2 regions of the Ectobacillus sp. OTK genome follow, and region 1 is predicted to be linked to the other one. Evidence: riboswitches for the same ligand, from Rfam matches in the RefSeq annotation. Region 1 holds a riboswitch; the other holds the start of a gene.

Region 1 (8,999 bases):
TTATACAAATGAAACGGATCGTGTTCTTAGCTTCACTGTTTCCTTTTTCTTTGGAGAAATGGATATGGGTTGCAGAACGTATAGATAAGGGGGAAATTTAGATGTATTTGCACGGCACAAGCAGAATTAACGACAAAGGACATTTAGAAATCGGAGGCTGTGACACGACGGAATTGGCAAAAACATACGGCACACCGCTTTATGTATATGATGAAGCATTAATTCGGGAAAAATGTCGTGCTTATAACCGTGCGTTTCAGGAAAGCGGCTTTTCCTATCAAGTAGCATACGCAAGCAAGGCGTTTTTGTGCATGGAAATGAGCCGTTTAGCTGCAGAGGAAAATATGTCTTTAGATGTTGTATCTGGAGGAGAATTGTATACGGCGCTGCAAGCAGGCTTTCCTGCAGAACGCATTCATTTTCACGGTAACAATAAGACAGAAGAAGAGCTGGTAATGGCACTTGAAGCAAATATTGGCTGCTTCGTTGTAGATAACTTCTTTGAGCTGGAGGTTCTGCATGATTTAGCAAAAGACCGTGAGCAAAAGGTGAATATTTTGCTTCGTGTAACGCCTGGTGTTGAGGCACATACGCATGAATATATTACGACAGGCCAGGATGATTCAAAATTTGGCTTTGGCGTTTCTAGCGGGCAGGCGCTGCAGGCGGTAAAGCATGCGGTATCGAAGCCGTACTACAATGTACTTGGAATCCATTCTCATATCGGTTCTCAAATTTTTGAAACAGATGGATTTGTTCGTGCTGTTGAAGTATTAGCAGCCTTTGTAGACGATGTTCGTTCTGAAACAGGACATACAATGCCAATTTTAAATCTTGGCGGCGGCTTTGGCATTCGCTATACAGAAGGTGACACACCTCTTCCAGCTGTACAATATATTAAAGAGATGACGGATGCGGTGCGCGAGCAGTTTACGAAGCGCAATTATCCTCTGCCGGAAATTTGGATTGAGCCGGGTCGCAGCATTGTCGGTGATGCTGGCACAACTCTGTATACAATCGGTTCCATTAAGGACATCCCAGGCATTCGCAAATACGTGGCCGTGGATGGGGGAATGACAGATAACATTCGCCCTGCATTGTACGGTGCGAAGTATGAGGCAATTTTGGCAAATCGAGCGAATGAAGAGCCAGAGGAAGTTGTATCGATTGCCGGGAAGTGCTGTGAGAGCGGCGATATGCTGCTTTGGGATATAAAGCTTCCAGAAGCGGCATCACGTGATTTACTTGCGATTTCCTGCACAGGGGCGTACGGATATTCGATGGCAAATAACTATAACCGCATCGCGCGCCCTGCTGTTGTATTTGTAAAGGATGGTAAAGCGCAGGTTGTTGTAGAGCGGGAAACATTAGAAGATCTTGTGCAAAAGGATCGTATTCGTGCAAGCGAGCTTGTATGAAAGCAAGATGAGAATAACTGAAAAGCAGGCGGACAACAGTACGTTGTTCGCCTGTTTTTGTAAGCAAATCTCCCATAGCTATCTTTGCCTCATACGGCAATAAGCAAGTTACCTATTCATTTACTCGGAATTATCCTTTTATATTGTAAGAGAAAGTATTGTTTTACGAAAACGGGGAAAATTAATGACAAGAAGACTCTTATGGTAGATTTTTTCTTAAGAAATAGTGAAATTCCTGTATTTTTATGTCAATAAACAAAATACGAATCGGGTACTTACTGCATTTATCATATTTTCATATTTTCAAAAATTCCTTAAAAATATAATTCATATAAGAAAAGTAGGATTGCAATTGCCCATAATTGTGATACAATACAAATTAATTACTTATCCAGAGAGGCAAAGGGACACGGCCCGACGAAGCCCAGCAACCTGCATGATGCAAGGTGCTAATCCGTCAAAATGAAATCCCGTTTTGTGAGGTAAGATCAAGCCGCCTGGAGAGTCTTTTCGGAATGGAAAGATTTTTTTCATGCAACGGATAAGATGTATTTTTGAAAATGTCACTGCGGCAGTGGAACGAAACAACTCCTTCCTAACATAGCAGTGAAATGGGATATCATTAAAAAAGGGGGAAAGAAAATGTTAACATATGAGACATGGGATGCACCATCAATTGATTTCAATGAGGACGATGGAGCAAAAGGCGCGCTTTCAGTTTTACGTTGGGCGTATGATCATTATGGAGACGATGTAGTGTATGCATGCAGCTTTGGCGTTGAGGGGATGATTCTTCTTCATTTAATTGACCAAGTGAAGCCTGATGCGAAGGTTGTATTTTTAGATACGGACCTGCACTTTAAAGAAACATATGAATTAATTGAAAGAGTAAAAGAACGATTCCCAAGACTTGAGATTGTAATGCAAAAGCCAGAGCTTACGCTTGAAGAGCAGGCGGCAGAGCATGGTGCGGCGTTGTGGCAGTCTAATCCCAATGCATGCTGTAATATTCGAAAGATTGTTCCGCTTGAAAAGGCGCTTGCACAAGGAAAAGCATGGATTTCCGGATTGCGCCGCGAGCAATCGCCAACGCGTCAAAATGTACAATTTGTAAATCTTGACCGCCGTTTTCATTCCATTAAAATATGTCCGCTGATTCACTGGACATGGAAGGAAGTATGGCGTTACGTATACAAGCATGATCTTCCGTACAATCCGCTTCATGATATCGGCTATCCGAGCATTGGCTGTGAGGTGTGCACTCGTCCTTCAGAGGGCGGCGCCAGCGATCGCTCCGGACGTTGGGCAGGTACAGGTAAAACAGAATGCGGACTTCATCAGTAAGATGTAAAGGAGAAGGGAAAACATGGTAGCTCTCGCATTTTGTGCAGCGTTATTATTCGCGATGAATATAGGGGCAAGCGGAGCAGCAGCCTCAATGGGGGTAGCATATGCTTCAGGAGCCATCAAGAAGAAATGGGTAGCGCTGCTCATATGCGGCGCTGCTATCATTGCTGGTTCTGTCTTTGGGGGACAAAAGGTTACGAAAACGATTAGCTCGGGCATTATCCCTGAAGACATCTTTACCGTAAAAATCGTTATTATTACATTACTTGCAGCAACAATTGCCTTATTTACGGCAAATATTCTTGGCATTCCGCTTTCTACAAGTGAGATTACAATAGGTGCTGTTGCAGGAGTTGGGATTGCATACCACGCATTATATGTGGGGAAACTTTTGTTTATCGTTGCCTTTTGGATTATCACTCCTGTCGTAGCATTTAGTATCACTTATGTTGCTGGAAAGTTCATTCATAAACTAAATTCCAAGTATCCTGATTTGGAAAAAGGAAAATGGAAACCGATTTTTACAATTCTTGTTATTGTGACAGGTTTTTTCGAGGCTTACTCGGCTGGGATGAAGAACGTAGCAAATGCAGTTGCTCCGCTAGTGGGAGCGCATTTGGTTCCCGTGGAAACAGGACTGCTTCTAGGCGGTATTTTTGTGGCCCTCGGTGCACTGCTTTTAGGAAGCAGAGTATTAGAAACAAACGGGAAGAAAATTACATCTGTTTCTTTGATCGAGGGGATTTCTGTGTCTGCTACCAGCTCGGTTCTCGTTATTACAGCGGCTTTATTCGGAATTCCATTGCCGATTGCACAAATTACATCTTCTTCTATTATCGGCATGGGCTCCGCGCAGCATGGCAAGAAAGTCTTTCAAAAACGCGTTGTTTCGCAAATGCTCAAGGTTTGGTTTGTTGCCCCGTTTTTATCGCTTTTAGTTTCCTATACATGCATTAAACTGTTGCTAGAAAGCGATTTGTATTCTATCTTTATTGTTGGGGCAGGAATTATCGCAACACTTGGAGTCATTAGCTTATTAAAACATACGAAACAAGAAGTAGGAGGAATTTCAAGATGACAACTATTGCAGCACATGGCGGTGTTCTTATCAATCGCGTAGACGAAACATACAGCACAGCGCACATTCAAAAGGAAATCGAATTAGACAATATCGCGCTTAGCGACCTAGAGTTAATCGCAGTTGGTGCATATAGCCCGCTAACAGGCTTTTTAAATCAAGAAGACTACAATTCCGTTGTAGAACGTATGCGTCTTGCTGATGGAACAGTTTGGAGTATTCCAATCGCGCTTCCTGTAACAGAAGAAAAAGCAAATGAGCTTACAGCAGGTGAAGAGGTGCGCCTAGTACAAGATGGCGTAACATACGGCGTACTTACAGTTGGCGATATTTATGTGCCAGACAAACAAAAAGAAGCGGAAAATGTATACCGCACAACAGACCTTGCCCATCCAGGCGTAAAGAAAATGCTGGAGCGCCCGTCTGTATATGTAGGCGGAGCGATTACTTTAGTAAAACGTACAGAGAAGGATCAATTTGCTGAGTACCGCTTAGATCCAGCTGAAACACGTCAAAAATTCCAGGATCTTGGTTGGAAAACTGTAGTTGGATTCCAAACACGTAACCCGGTTCACCGCGCGCATGAATACATTCAAAAAGCAGCGCTTGAAATCGTAGACGGCTTATTCTTAAATCCGCTTGTAGGCGAAACAAAATCTGATGATATTCCAGCTGACGTACGTATGGAAAGCTACCAAGTACTCTTAAAGAACTACTATCCAGAGGACCGTGTATTTTTAGCTGTGTTCCCTGCAGCAATGCGTTATGCAGGACCGCGCGAAGCAATTTTCCACGCAATGGTTCGAAAAAACTTTGGCTGTACACACTTTATCGTTGGCCGTGACCATGCAGGAGTCGGCAACTATTATGGCACATATGATGCACAGCATATCTTCTCTAACTTCACAGCAGAGGAGCTCGGAATTCAGCCGTTATTCTTCGAGCATAGCTTCTACTGCACAAAATGCGAAGGTATGGCTTCTTCGAAAACATGTCCGCATGGCGCTGAAGATCGTGTGATTTTATCTGGAACAAAGGTGCGTGAATTGCTTCGCAGCGGTCAGCTTCCGCCAAGCACATTCAGCCGTAAAGAAGTGGTAGAAGTATTAATTCGCGGCATGCAAGAGCAGCCAGTGAACGCTTGAGGGGGAGAAGCAATGAGTACGAACATTACATGGCATGAGGCATCTGTTTCCAAGCAGGAGCGTCGCGAGCAAAAAGGCAATCATAGCTTTGTTCTTTGGTTTACAGGTTTATCCGCATCCGGCAAGTCTACGCTTGCCAATGCGGTGGCGCGTAAGCTATTCCAAGAAAAAATTGGCAACTATGTATTAGATGGAGACAATATTCGTCACGGCTTAAATAAAGATTTAGGCTTTTCTGAAGAGGCACGTACAGAAAATATTCGCCGCATTGGCGAAGTAGCGAAGCTGTTTGTAGACAGCGGCACAATCGTGCTAACAGCTTTTATTTCTCCGTTCCGTGCGGATCGTGCGCAGGTGCGTAATATTTTAGAGGCGGACGAGTTTATTGAAGTATTTGTAAGCTGCCCAATTGAAGAGTGCGAAAAGCGCGATCCAAAAGGCTTATATAAAAAGGCGCGTAACGGCGAGATTAAACAATTTACAGGTATCGATTCTCCGTATGAAGAGCCAGAAAATCCTGAAATTGTTGTTTCCACACACTTACATTCGATCGAAGAATGTGCGGAGCAAGTTATTCAATATTTGAAAAATAAACAATTTATTTAAGGGGATTTTATACAAGAATCATTGTTGGAAATCCGCTTACGGGTATTGACCCAGACCAATCGTGAAAGAGGTATATGAACTCTTTTGGCATAACGACGAGTTCGCAAACCTTTTTGTGTAACTATAAAAAATAGCAATCAGCACAAACCTATATAATGCAGCAAACGGGAAAATTAATTGTATTTCCTTCATGCGATCTTGTCGAGTGGAGCTTGAGAAATATTTTCTCAAGCTTCCTGACATTGAAGATATTTCTCTTTATGAGAAGAAGACAATTCGTAAAGGGGCAGGCTTTGTCATTTACGGACAGGAGAATAGACTGTGGAGGTGGCAAAGTGGGAAAGGTGTACATTGTTGGAGCAGGACCGGGTGATCCGGACTTGATTTCGGTGAAGGGACTCAAGTGCATTCAGCAGGCTGATGTCATTTTATATGATAGGCTCGTAAATGAGGAGCTGTTGTCTCATGCAAAGCCGGATGCGGAGTTGATTTTTTGCGGCAAGCTTCCCAACTACCACATTATGCAGCAGGAAACGATCAACGCTCACCTTGTAAAGCATGCGAAAAAAGGAAAAACGGTAACACGGCTCAAGGGTGGAGATCCGTTTGTATTTGGACGCGGCGCTGAGGAAGCGGAGACGTTAGCCGAAAATGGCATTGTGTTTGAAATCGTTCCCGGCATTACGTCTGGTATTGCCGCCCCTGCCTACGCTGGTATTCCAGTCACCCATCGTGATGCCGGCGCTAGCTTTGCCATCGTTACGGGTCACCGCCGCGAGGGCCAGGAAGAGGATACAAAATGGGAGAGTCTAGCGAAGGGAATTGATACGCTAGCGATTTACATGGGTGTAAGCAATCTTCCGTATATTTGCGGCAAGCTATTGCAACATGGAAAAAGTGAGCAGACACCGGTCGCACTTGTTGAATGGGGTACAACTGTATCACAGCGTACAGTAACGGGAACATTAGGAACGATTGTCACCATCGCGCAAAAGGAAGAAGTACAAAATCCGAGCATGATTATTGTTGGCGAGGTCGTTCGTTACCGGGACAAGATTCAATGGTTTGAACAACAGTCATCCAAAAATTACTATGCAAGCGGGGCGTTGTAAATGCAGGCAGTATTATACATTTGCCACGGCAGCAGGGTGAAGGAAGCGTGCGAAGAAGCGCGCTTCTTTGTCTCTCAAGCAATGGCTGACGTAGATGTACCGATTCAGGAGGTATGCTTTTTGGAATTAGCGGAGCCGTCCATTGAAGCTGGCTTCCGAGCATGTGTGGAAAGAGGTGCAACACATATTGCGGCGGTGCCGGTTTTATTGCTCACTGCCGCACATGCGAAAGAGGATATCCCGAATGAATTAGCAAAAGTAAAGCAGTATTATCCTGATGTAACCTTAACGTATGGTGATCCATTTGGCGTACACGATGAAATTGTATCGATTTTGATGGAGCGAATTGGTAAGGGACGTGTTGCTGAGGATGCGATGGTATTGCTCGTTGGACGAGGCAGCAGTGATCCGGATGTAAAACGTGATATGAAGGAAATAGCTTTACGATTACAGCATACATATCCGTTTCAGAAGGTCGATATTTGCTTTTTGGCAGCAGCGGAGCCAACATTTGAGCAAGGGCTGGAGATGGCGCTTGCATCAGGTCATAAACAGGTGTTTGTTGTGCCATACTTATTGTTTACAGGTATTCTGATGAAAACAATGGAACGAAAGATTAAGAAGCTAAGTCGAGAAGAACTTATATTATGTGATTATCTAGGCTATCATCCGAATTTGCGCAAGGTTCTTGCCGCGCGCGTACAGGAAGCAATGGAGGGAGAAGAGTATGTACCCACTTGCGCTGCATATACAGAATAAATGCGTTGTTGTCGTTGGCGGCGGTAAGGTAGCCCTTTTTAAAATCGGGCCGCTTGTTAGGGAAGGAGCACGTGTAACAGTCGTTAGTCCCGAGGCTGATGGGAAGGTGCAAAAACTGGCAGAAGAGGGGCGCATTACGTGGCTTGCGAAGACATATGAAAAATCAGATCTTGTCGGGGCGCTTCTTGTTATTGCAGCGACGGATGATGCGGAGCTTAACGCCCGAATTGCAGCGGAAGCGGACGAGAATCAGCTCGTAAACGTCATTACGGACCCGAATGCAGGAAATGTGCATCTTCCGGCTGCATTTGAGCGCGGCAGGTTAATGATTGCTGTTTCTACTGGCGGTGCTAGTCCGAAGTTGGCAAAAAAAATTCGGGATGACCTGTCGGCTGCATATGGAGAAGAGTATGAGCAGTATTTAGATTTTTTATATGAATGCCGGATAAGAGTGAAAGCTTCTGTTCACAGCAAAGCAGCACGGAATGTATTGCTGCAGGAAGTGCTAAAACCGGAATATATAGGATCTGTAGAAAAACAGCAGCAGTTTTTAGAAGGTTTATAAGGGATGTACTATCATTATTATAGTTCTTTGTTTAGGGGACTGGCTGCCGTTTGACCAACTCGAGTTTTATCCACTAGAAATGAGACAAGCCTTGAGGGGTTATGTTTTTTCCTAGCAAGCAGCCGAACATTTAGTTAGGGGATGTAAATGAATGAAAAAAGGACCTTGGTTGAAATGTTCAACTTGGGTCCTTTTTCCATGAGGAAAGCATAGGTTTTTCGAAGATGTCTAGCAAGAAAATAGGCTGTATTTGTGTTACTATAAGTACGGCATTGGATTTACTGCATTACTCTTCGATTGGTTCCATTCTCCCACATGCAATTCAAAGTGAAGATGCTGGCCTTGCGATGCACCTGTATTGCCCATAATTCCAATTTGCTGGCCTTGCTTCACTGTTTGTCCTGTTCCGACAGAATAGCTGCTTAAGTGTGCATATACAGTTGTGTAGGTTTGTCCTTTGATGCGGTGCGAAATAAACACAACATTCCCGTAGCTTTGCGAATAATACGCCCGGATCACAACACCATCTGCGGCTGCCATAACCGGCACTGTTCCAGGTGCCGCAATATCCACACCTGCATGCAGTTTACCCCAGCGTTGGCCGAAACCTGATGTGAAAGCACCTGCTGCAGGTTTGATGAAACCGCCTGGATTGATTGCTGCTGCACTATTTTGAATCGATGTTCCAGAAGAAGGTGCAGCTGCCTTTCTTGCATTCTCTGCAGCCTGCGCTGCCTGTGCTGCCTCTTCAGCTGCACGTTTGTCCGCTTCCACAAGCTGCTGGGTCGCTTGTCTTTGCGCTTCTAAAATCGCTTTTGTTTCTTCTGTGCTTTCGATTTCTTCCATTGTTTGCGACAGCTTTGTATGCATGTCATTCATAAGTACTTCCTGCTGCTGTTTATCGGCGGCCTGCTGCTGCTGCTTTTGCAGTTGTATTTCTTTTTGCTTCTGCAATTCTGCTTCCTTTTC
Region 2 (8,999 bases), 1.5 Mb from region 1:
TAGATCCAATTAATGCTGCATAAACAATACCTGTCAATCCAGATTTTTCTCCAATGATTGAAGAAATTAAGGATGGAGTTAATATAGATAGTGATAGTCCAACGAAAAGCATAATTGATAGCATGTCAGGTATAATATTACGAAAGCTTTTCCATGACTTTAATAGAGCATCTCTTGTTTTATTTCGATCTTTTATAAAAGAAATACTGAGAAGAATAATAGCGATAGCGTAGAGGATAGCGCCATTAATCATGATTAGACTCCTTCCATTCCTTGTATTTATTTAAGAAAAACGATAAGTTCTTCATTTTTTCTTCGATATCTATTTGAAAATCTTCTAATTTTCTTTTTCCAAATGTAGTAATTTTGTACATTTTTATCAGCTTATCCTGATCAGATGTATCCAAATAAGACTCAACAGCACCTTCTTTCTCTAATGATTTTAATGTGCGATATAAGATGGCACTATCAATTGGATTGATGGGAAGCTCTTCTTCACATTTCTGCAGAAGTTTCCCTCCATAGCTATCTCCCTCTGTTAAAAATAGCAGAAGAAATGCACCTGTATGTCTCCCTGTATGTTTCATGAAATATATAACCTCCTAATTTAAATGTAAAATTTTTTTCGGCAACACCATACTGTTAATAATAGTATACTGTTATTAACAGTGATATGTCACTAACAGTATGTCCTTTTTTAAAAATTTTTTATTCAATTTTTCAGTTCAGCTTTCGTAGGGTTAGTTGGATGGTGGCTTAAGAATGGAATAACAGTTCCATCTCGTGTGATGGCAGAACAAGCGGGGATATTGTTTAACAGATCTCCGAAAGAATTCCCTTCTTCAATCCTGTGAAGGGCGAAACCCAAGGGTAAGGAGGGGTCATTCGCTTTTACTCTCGTTCACTTGAGAGATGCTTAATCGAAGGAGATTTTCCTTTTAACACATATCGATCACTTTACCGAATATATCGTCAACTTTGGCCCTTTTATCGCCAACTTTCCAAATAAATTGTCAACTGACCGCAAAGGTCTCCTTGTCCCAACCGATTCTTTTAGCCAGTAGTTGAGGAACTGTTTGAGGAACTGTTAATATGATATAGTTATCTCAATTAATGAAAAGGAGTTGAAGTTTTATGTTTAACAAGCATATGGCTGAGATTGTAGCGAACGGGGAGGGTTGTGCAAAATAATACCTGCATAAGACCTCCCAAAGGTTACAATCGAAACTTTAGGAGGCTATAACATTGAATACAATAGATATGAAGCATTTAGGCCTTATTGAAACATTTATTCAGGAGTCTCAAAAATATAGAGATCTTTATATAGGGCGAGTGTCGTCTCAATTTAAAAGCGTATATAAGGTAATCACAGAAAAAGGGGAATTAACAGCTGAAATATCGGGAAAGTTTCTCCACGGCGTAAGAGCGATGTCTGAATACCCGTCTGTCGGAGATTTTGTGATGATCGATCGAACTGATGGCGCACAAGGCAACGGAATTATTCACCATGTGCTTACACGGAAAAGCGTGTTTGCACGAAAAGTGGCGGGGACGACAAGTGATCTCCAAGTAGTGGCCACAAACATTGATACCGTTTTGATCTGTATGTCATTGAACAACGATTTTAATCTTCGGAGACTAGAGCGTTATCTTTCTATCGCCTGGGATAGCGGAGCGACTCCAGTTATTGTGCTGACCAAATCGGATCTTTGTAAAGATCTTGAGAGCAGGCTTTACGACATATCATCGATTGCCATAGGTGTGGATGTTCTTGTAACGACTAGTTTATCTGATGATTGGAAACCATCCATGAAAAAGTATCTATCAGGCGGTCAGACTGTAGCATTCATTGGCTCTTCTGGTGTTGGAAAGTCAACCTTGATTAATTGTCTTCTCGGTCACAGCGTATTAGATACCGGTGGCATTCGAAGCGATGATAAGGGACGACACACCACGACAAGACGAGAGCTAATCTTGTTGCCGGGCTTAGGTGTTGTCATTGATACGCCCGGGATGCGGGAACTTGGGATTATTGGTGCGAATTTGTCAAAATCGTTTGCAGACATTGATGATCTCGCGGCTCAATGTCGTTTTAACGACTGTTCTCATAAAAGTGAACCGAACTGCGCTGTGCAAAAAGCCATAGAAGATAATCATTTGTCAGTTGAACGGTTGGAGAGCTATTGGAAGCTAAAAAAAGAGGTGAAGTACGATAGCTTGAATTCTAGAATGATTGAAAAAGAAAAAATAAATGACATCTTCGGCAGCATGGGTGGCATGAAAAATGCAAGGAATTTCTTTAGAGAACAAAACAAAAACAAAAGAAGATAAAAAGTTATTTAGGAGCTGGTCTCATATAGAGCCAGCTCTTTGAAAATAGAAAACCGACCTTCTTTCATTATTTTACTGAAAGATAAGAAAAGTGAAGTTTGAGGCTTGAATTAGCAACGAAGGCAGATTGTTAAACAATTATAGGAAATAAAAAGAGGAGTGGAGAATCCACTCCTTTTATCACGACATGTTTTTGTTTTCTTATCACGACAATTTTTCTTCAATTGGCTCTGCTAAAGAATGTTTCTGATTTTCTTGTTAAACGAACGGGGCAGGTTAGTTGAATAATTCCAACATTTGTTGAAAAAGTATATAATGGCTTTGTTAACATATTTATAAAACAAACCGATCTAAACTTTTTCGTTGGAATAGGAGAAAGTATGAAAAAACAGGACCCGCGTATACAGCGCACTAGACAGTCTATAATTGACGCATTTTATACACTAGCAAAGCGAAAGAATTTTGAAGACATTTCAATAGCAGATATAACAGAGGAAGCAAAGATTAATCGTTCTACTTTTTATTATCATTTTATGGATAAATATGATTTGATCGATTCTATCCAAAAAGAAATAATCACTAATAAATTATTTAAGGACATTGAAGAACAAGAGACTATTGATGAAAAAACCATTATTCTAACACTTCAAGCCATTATCAATTCTCAAACGGGACTTTCATTACATTGTCAACGTGCTTACGATGCATTCAAACCCAAAGTTGAGTCGGAAATAAAAAAACATTTAACCCAATCACTTCAAAATTTGTTAACTAAACAATACGGTGAACACCCTGACCACTACGTTAAAGCTACCTTTTGGAGCTGGGGGATTTATGGAGTTGCAATGGCTTGTATTGAGGGAAAAGAAACGCTTAATGTTGCGGTAACTAAATTAACGAACACCATGTTGCATTCGTAGTTACAGGAACTCCATTTCTTCTAATTGAGACACGATTTTTCGTGTCTATTTTTTTACTTTATTTTGACTTTCACTTTTTCAACAATATGTTCTTTCTGTTGGATTTCCGATAAAAGTGTATTTTTGTTGGTGTACGTTGCAAAGGCTAAGTTGTACACTATTTTTACAACAGTTGTCGAAAAAACTGTAACTGTTATAAAAACTTTGAATTTAAATCCATTTAACGGGAGGAAATATAGATGAAATTTTAGTGACAGGTGCCACTGGAGCATTAGGTAGCAGAGTTGTTGAAACATTATTAAAAAGTGTGCCAGCCAATCAAGTTGCGGTAAGTGTTCGAGATACAGCGAAGGCTGAACATTTACGTGCACATGGTGTTGAGGTAAGACAAGCAGATTTCAACGATCCAGCTTCTTTAGATAAAGCTTTTGAGAGTATTGACCGCTTATTAATAATTTCAACAACAGAGCCGATTAACGAGAAACGTATCGCCCAGCATGTCAATGCGATTAACGCTGCAAAACGTGCAAATGTAAAGCTTTTAGTATACACAAGCGGTACAAAATCTGATAAGACTACACTTGCTATGGGTTTGGCACATAAAGCAACAGAAGAAGCTATATTAGAAAGTGGCATTCCGTATTGTATTTTACGTAACAATTTATACTTGGAGGCGGAATTAAATACAATTAAAGCGTGTCTAGCGGGCGCGCCAATCGTGACAAACGCCGGCGAAGGGAAAATGGGTTTTGCACTTCGCAACGATTATGCTGATGCGGCAGCAGCCGTATTAGCCGGAGAAGGGCATGAGAACATGATATACGAATTGTCAGGCAAACTCATGACTTATGATGACTTAGCCGCAGAAATTGGTAAAGCAATCGGTAAAGAAGTATTAGTAAAACATGTTGATGATGCTGGTTATGCAGCATATTTAAAACAAGTGGGTATACCAGAAGTAATAATTCCTATGTTAACAGCTACAAAAGCTGGTGTTCGGGATGGGGTTTTAGAAGTCCAAAGTAATGATCTTGAGAAATTACTCCAACGTCCTGCAACGCCAATTAACGAAGCATTGGATAAATTAATTCTGTCTCTAAATAAATAATTATTCTTATTGTACCATGTAAGAACGTGATTTTCTTACATTTTCTGTGGTGAAGCCAGCGATCAGGCTGACAGAATTAATGAATATTTTTTGGGTCAAATGAGCCCTATCTAACATTAAAGATGCCTTATATATGCAGAGGAATTACAAAAGAAGCGCTGATGGTGACGTATGCCTTTATAAGAAGTATCTAGAAAAAAATCTTATTTAAAAATAAGGTGGAGGGACAAACTAGTTTTGAAAGGGGGAAGTTATGGAAAAGAATAAAAAAGTACCGATGAATTTAAGCTATGAATCAGATGGAAGAATAGGCAAAAAAAACAATAAGATAAAGGCTAACAAAAAAGATCAGGCGGAATTCTTTAATACCACACAAAACAGTGAATAAAAAATAAAAACCTGCTTACAATTCAACGCAAGCAGGTTTTTAATATAAATGTGAAATTATTTGTAGGTATTTAAATATGTTTGCAAAAGTACCGTTGTTTTTAATGACATAGAGAAAAATAAAGGGATGTATGTAAATCCAATCTTTTATTTTTAAAAAATATTACTTGAATTTTAGATAAATAGATGATATTGTTAACAACAAGTTAAAAAATAAAAAATAAATAGCGATAAACTTCTTATCCAGAGTGGTAGAGGGACAGGCCCTATGAAACCCGGCAACCATCAAGTCAAAATATTACTTGAACGGTGCTAATTCCTGCAAAGGTTTAATAACCTTTGAAAGATGAGAGGAATGTATTTAATCATACAACCTCTCTTTAGATTGAAGAGAGGTTTTTTGATGGAAAGAAGGCTTATCGCTCAAAGGAGCGAATTTCAATGGAAAGAGCAGTATTTGGTGCAAGCGAATTTTTTAGTCAACAAGCTTTTATTACAAGTTTTCGTGGTATTGAATATGTTCAAAGAGGACATCTAAAAGGGAAAAATGTAGAAATAGTAGAAATATGGTTTAATCCCTGGAAAGTATCTTATAATGAATTATTAGAATTGTTTTTTGACTTACATGATGCAACATCCAGAGAAGGTAAGCAATTTAAAAATCAATCATTCATTTTCTTTTCTGATATGAATCAATTAACAGCAGCTAAACAAAAGAAAAATGAGCTGAAACATATATTTAAAGGTGAAATTATTACGGAAATTACTCCAGTATGGGAACATATAAATAGCCTAGAAGAGATAAAATTAATATCTTAATAAAACTTCGCATTAGGACCACAATGTGTAATAAGTAACTTTTTTTCTTCAGCAACCCGGTGCTTTCCTTTAGCAGGGGAAGTACCTTATTTATGTTTTAGGCATATACAAGATTGACTCTACAGAGTTAAATGGAATATGTATGTAAAATATTGTGGAGATTGTGAAGGAATGTACTTAAACAAACGGGTGCAATAGTTTAAAAATGGGGTTGCGGCGGCAACCCTTTTCTTTATTTCACGAACGCGCAGGTTAGTAGAATAAGAACCTGTGTTTTAAAAGTTCATGATTTGCCCCGCAATTATTAGACATAAGCTACAATTAAGGGGTGTTTTTTATAACCAAGCCTTTTTTAGGAGCTCCACGCCAAGCTTGATTTCATCACAAGAAAGATTACTAAAACCAAGTTTAATAATCGGTTTATCGGTATTATTTTTAATGAAGTAGAGTGAGGTAGGATAAACTTTAACACCATGAAAGGAAGCTTGTTGAATTAGCCATTCTTCTGAACGTTTCAGATGTACTTTGATTAATAAATACAAACCAGACTGCTCACCAATAATGAATATATTTTGATCGAATTGCTTTTTTAATACTGATACCAAGTGCTGCATTTTTCGTTTATAAACAAGACGCATACGTTTAATATGGCGATTCCATTCTCCCTCTTCCATAAATTTAGCCATTGTGAGTTGGCTAAGAAGTGAAGTGGTACTCTCGAAATGAAGAAATTGATTTTTATAACGGTTTAAAAGTGGCTCTGGCAACACCATATAACTTAAACGAATTCCTGGAAGAAAGGACTTTGAGAAATTCCCTAGATAAATGACTCTTGCAGAATCAATGGAAGCGAGAGCTGGAAATGGTTGTTGTGTATAGCGAAATTCACTATCATAATCGTCTTCGATAATATAGCCTTGCATCTTGTTAGCCCAGTGAATAAGCGTTTGCCGTTGTTGAATGGACATGCTTACCCCATATGGACTGTGATGGGAAGGTGTTACATAGATTAATCGTGATTTCATTTGTTCTAATTGTGAAAAATCAGCACCTGCCTCATAAACTGGTAAAGGTTCAATCGTAAAACAATGAAATTGAAAAGCTTTCCTAGCGCCATCGTATCCAGGGTCTTCTACTGTAATGCTTGGAAAATCATCCTTCAGTATATGTCCAAGATTGATAAGCATGTGTTGGGTACTACTGCCGATAATAATGGCATTTGCATCTGTTTTCACCCCACGAGATTGGAGTAAGTATGTGGCAATTTGTTCACGTAGGCACACTTCACCAAAGGGTTCCCCATATTGAAAGCTCTCCTGTAATGTTAATACTTGATTGGCAATCCTCCTCCAAATTTTTAGAGGGAAATGCGTTTGATCTACGGCACCTGCTCGGAAATCAATGAGGGTAGGTGTCACTGACTCTCTTTGCTTTTTATTATGAGGAATTAACTTTTCTTGGGATAAAAGCGTCTCTAATTCATTTGCAAAATAACCTTTTCTCCCTTCTCCACGAATATAGCCTTCAGCTACAAGTTGATCATAAGCCATTAATGTCGTATTGCGACTTACTTGAAGGGAATCTGCAAGTTGACGAATGGAGGGCAATTGTTCATCAGCAAGTATGTCACCCCGTTCAATAAATAACTTAAACTGCTCGTAGATTTGTTTGTATTTGGGAGAATCATCCTTAAAAGCAAAAATGGTATTTTTCATTTACGATCTCCTTTGACATGTTTATTTATTTAAAATTGTACCTTTTTACATGTCAGTTTGTATAATACTATATTTTACAGATGAGGGTTCTCGATTATTCAAGGTAGATTCAATGAGGATAGATACTTAGTGAAAGTTGCTATGATTGTGAATAAATAATATTGACGAATCAATTGTCTGTCTGTTTAAAAGTTTATATGCAGGTGGAAAGGAGATTGTTTATGTATATCCCTAAGCAATTTGAAATAAAAGAATTAGCAGTAGCTTACGATGTAATACAGGAGAATAGTTTTGCAACATTGTTTTCCATGCATGAAGGAATGCCTTTTGCTACACATTTACCACTGCTGTTGAATAAGGAGAAAAACTATTTGTATGGTCATTTTGCTCTTCCGAACCCTCAGTGGAAAGGTATTAAAAATCAAACAATCTTAGCAGTTTTTCATGGTCCTCATTGTTATATCTCTCCCTCTTGGTATGAGACGAATCAAGCAGTACCAACATGGAATTATGTGACTGTTCATGTATACGGCGAAGTCGAACTTATTGAGGATGAACAGGAGTTAATTGATTCCTTGCATGACATGGTATTGAAGTATGAAGGTCCTAATAGTTCATACAAATTGCAAGATGTAGACGCTGACTTTCTCGCTGGGATGAACAAAGGAATTCAAGGCTTCAAAATAAAAATCAACAAGATAGAGGGGAAAGCGAAGTTAAGTCAAAACCATTCACTGCATCGACAAAAGCTAGTTATTAATCAACTGGAACAGATCCAAAATACAGATGAGCGAAAAATTTCCTTTTTAATGAAGGCAAACCTAAAAAATAACGTGTAATGTTACTGCATTAACGGGAGTGTTGATCAAATAAGGATTAACGCTCTTTTTGTTGAACTTCTTTTACTAATGAAGCAGGCTAGTTCAAGAAGAAAATCATTTATAATTGGTATAAAGTGTTATGGAACGAACTCGGCTTAGCCATTAAAATGGAGGACTTTTCTGGTTACGAAGCACTGGCCAGCATCATTAAAATGACTAACGGAAATTTCCGATTCATCCACCGATTGTTTACACAGATAGAACACGAGACGAAGAAATATGAAAAAGGCAGCTTTCAATTTTTTACCGAAAGCTGCCTTTATTCATTAGAATTTAATCGCACCTTGCTAGATAAAACTCTACATTGATACCAGCTTAACTAATTAAAAGGATTTGAATTAGAAAAACTTTATATCAGCTCTCTGCTTTGAGTCTTACGAGACCAAACAACTACAGGAATAAGCAACAGTGACAGAATAGCTCCAGAAATTGATAGTGCCGCATAACTAGAATGAGCGACTACTATTCCTGATAACGCACCGCCGGAGGCACCTGATAATGCAAGCAAGACATCAACCGATCCCTGTGTTTTTGCGCGAATAGATGGATGTGTTGCATCTACAATGAGAGCAGTTCCGCTTATTAATCCAAAGTTCCAGCCAACACCTAGCAGTACTAGTGCGCAGGTAAGCAGTACCATTGAGTCTGCTGGCGCAAAAGCTGCCAGTATACCAGAGGCTAGAAGCGTGGCACCAGAAGCAACAGCCATAGCAGTACGACCGACTTTATCTACCAATAGGCCTGTAACAGGTGAAGGAAAGTACATGGCGCCTATATGAAAACCTATGACCAACCCAACTTCCCTCAAACCATGGCCATGGTGTCCCATATGGATCGG

What was found. Region 1 has a riboswitch for S-adenosylmethionine ahead of AC6HZ4_RS10915 (phosphoadenylyl-sulfate reductase). Riboswitches for the same ligand answer to the same signal wherever they lie in the genome.
Region 2: it holds a riboswitch for S-adenosylmethionine, as region 1 does, so the genes downstream of both, AC6HZ4_RS18535 (peptide-methionine (S)-S-oxide reductase) here and AC6HZ4_RS10915 (phosphoadenylyl-sulfate reductase) in region 1, are expected to answer to the same signal.

What each region holds. Positions count from the first base shown of each region.
Region 1 is NZ_AP048547.1:2,246,729-2,255,727, forward strand. It holds gene lysA (diaminopimelate decarboxylase) at 102-1,418, shown strand; SAM riboswitch class I at 1,803-1,907, shown strand; gene AC6HZ4_RS10915 (phosphoadenylyl-sulfate reductase) at 2,061-2,762, shown strand; gene cysP (sulfate permease) at 2,785-3,843, shown strand; gene sat (sulfate adenylyltransferase) at 3,840-4,988, shown strand; gene cysC (adenylyl-sulfate kinase) at 5,001-5,594, shown strand; partial or broken gene AC6HZ4_RS10935 (DUF3906 family protein) at 5,800-5,898, shown strand; gene cobA (uroporphyrinogen-III C-methyltransferase) at 5,930-6,706, shown strand; gene AC6HZ4_RS10945 (sirohydrochlorin chelatase) at 6,707-7,465, shown strand; gene AC6HZ4_RS10950 (NAD(P)-binding protein) at 7,434-8,030, shown strand; gene AC6HZ4_RS10955 (murein hydrolase activator EnvC family protein) at 8,289-8,999, opposite strand, start outside.
Region 2 is NZ_AP048547.1:3,747,625-3,756,623, reverse strand. It holds gene AC6HZ4_RS18570 (hypothetical protein) at 1-253, opposite strand, end outside; gene AC6HZ4_RS18565 (PadR family transcriptional regulator) at 246-587, opposite strand; gene AC6HZ4_RS18560 (TetR-like C-terminal domain-containing protein) at 711-854, shown strand; gene rsgA (ribosome small subunit-dependent GTPase A) at 1,246-2,331, shown strand; gene AC6HZ4_RS18550 (TetR/AcrR family transcriptional regulator) at 2,712-3,251, shown strand; gene AC6HZ4_RS18545 (NmrA family NAD(P)-binding protein) at 3,502-4,359, shown strand; gene AC6HZ4_RS18540 (hypothetical protein) at 4,613-4,747, shown strand; SAM riboswitch class I at 4,983-5,099, shown strand; gene AC6HZ4_RS18535 (peptide-methionine (S)-S-oxide reductase) at 5,188-5,565, shown strand; gene pdxR (MocR-like pyridoxine biosynthesis transcription factor PdxR) at 5,901-7,280, opposite strand; gene AC6HZ4_RS18525 (FMN-binding negative transcriptional regulator) at 7,502-8,119, shown strand; gene AC6HZ4_RS18520 (MFS transporter) at 8,511-8,999, opposite strand, start outside.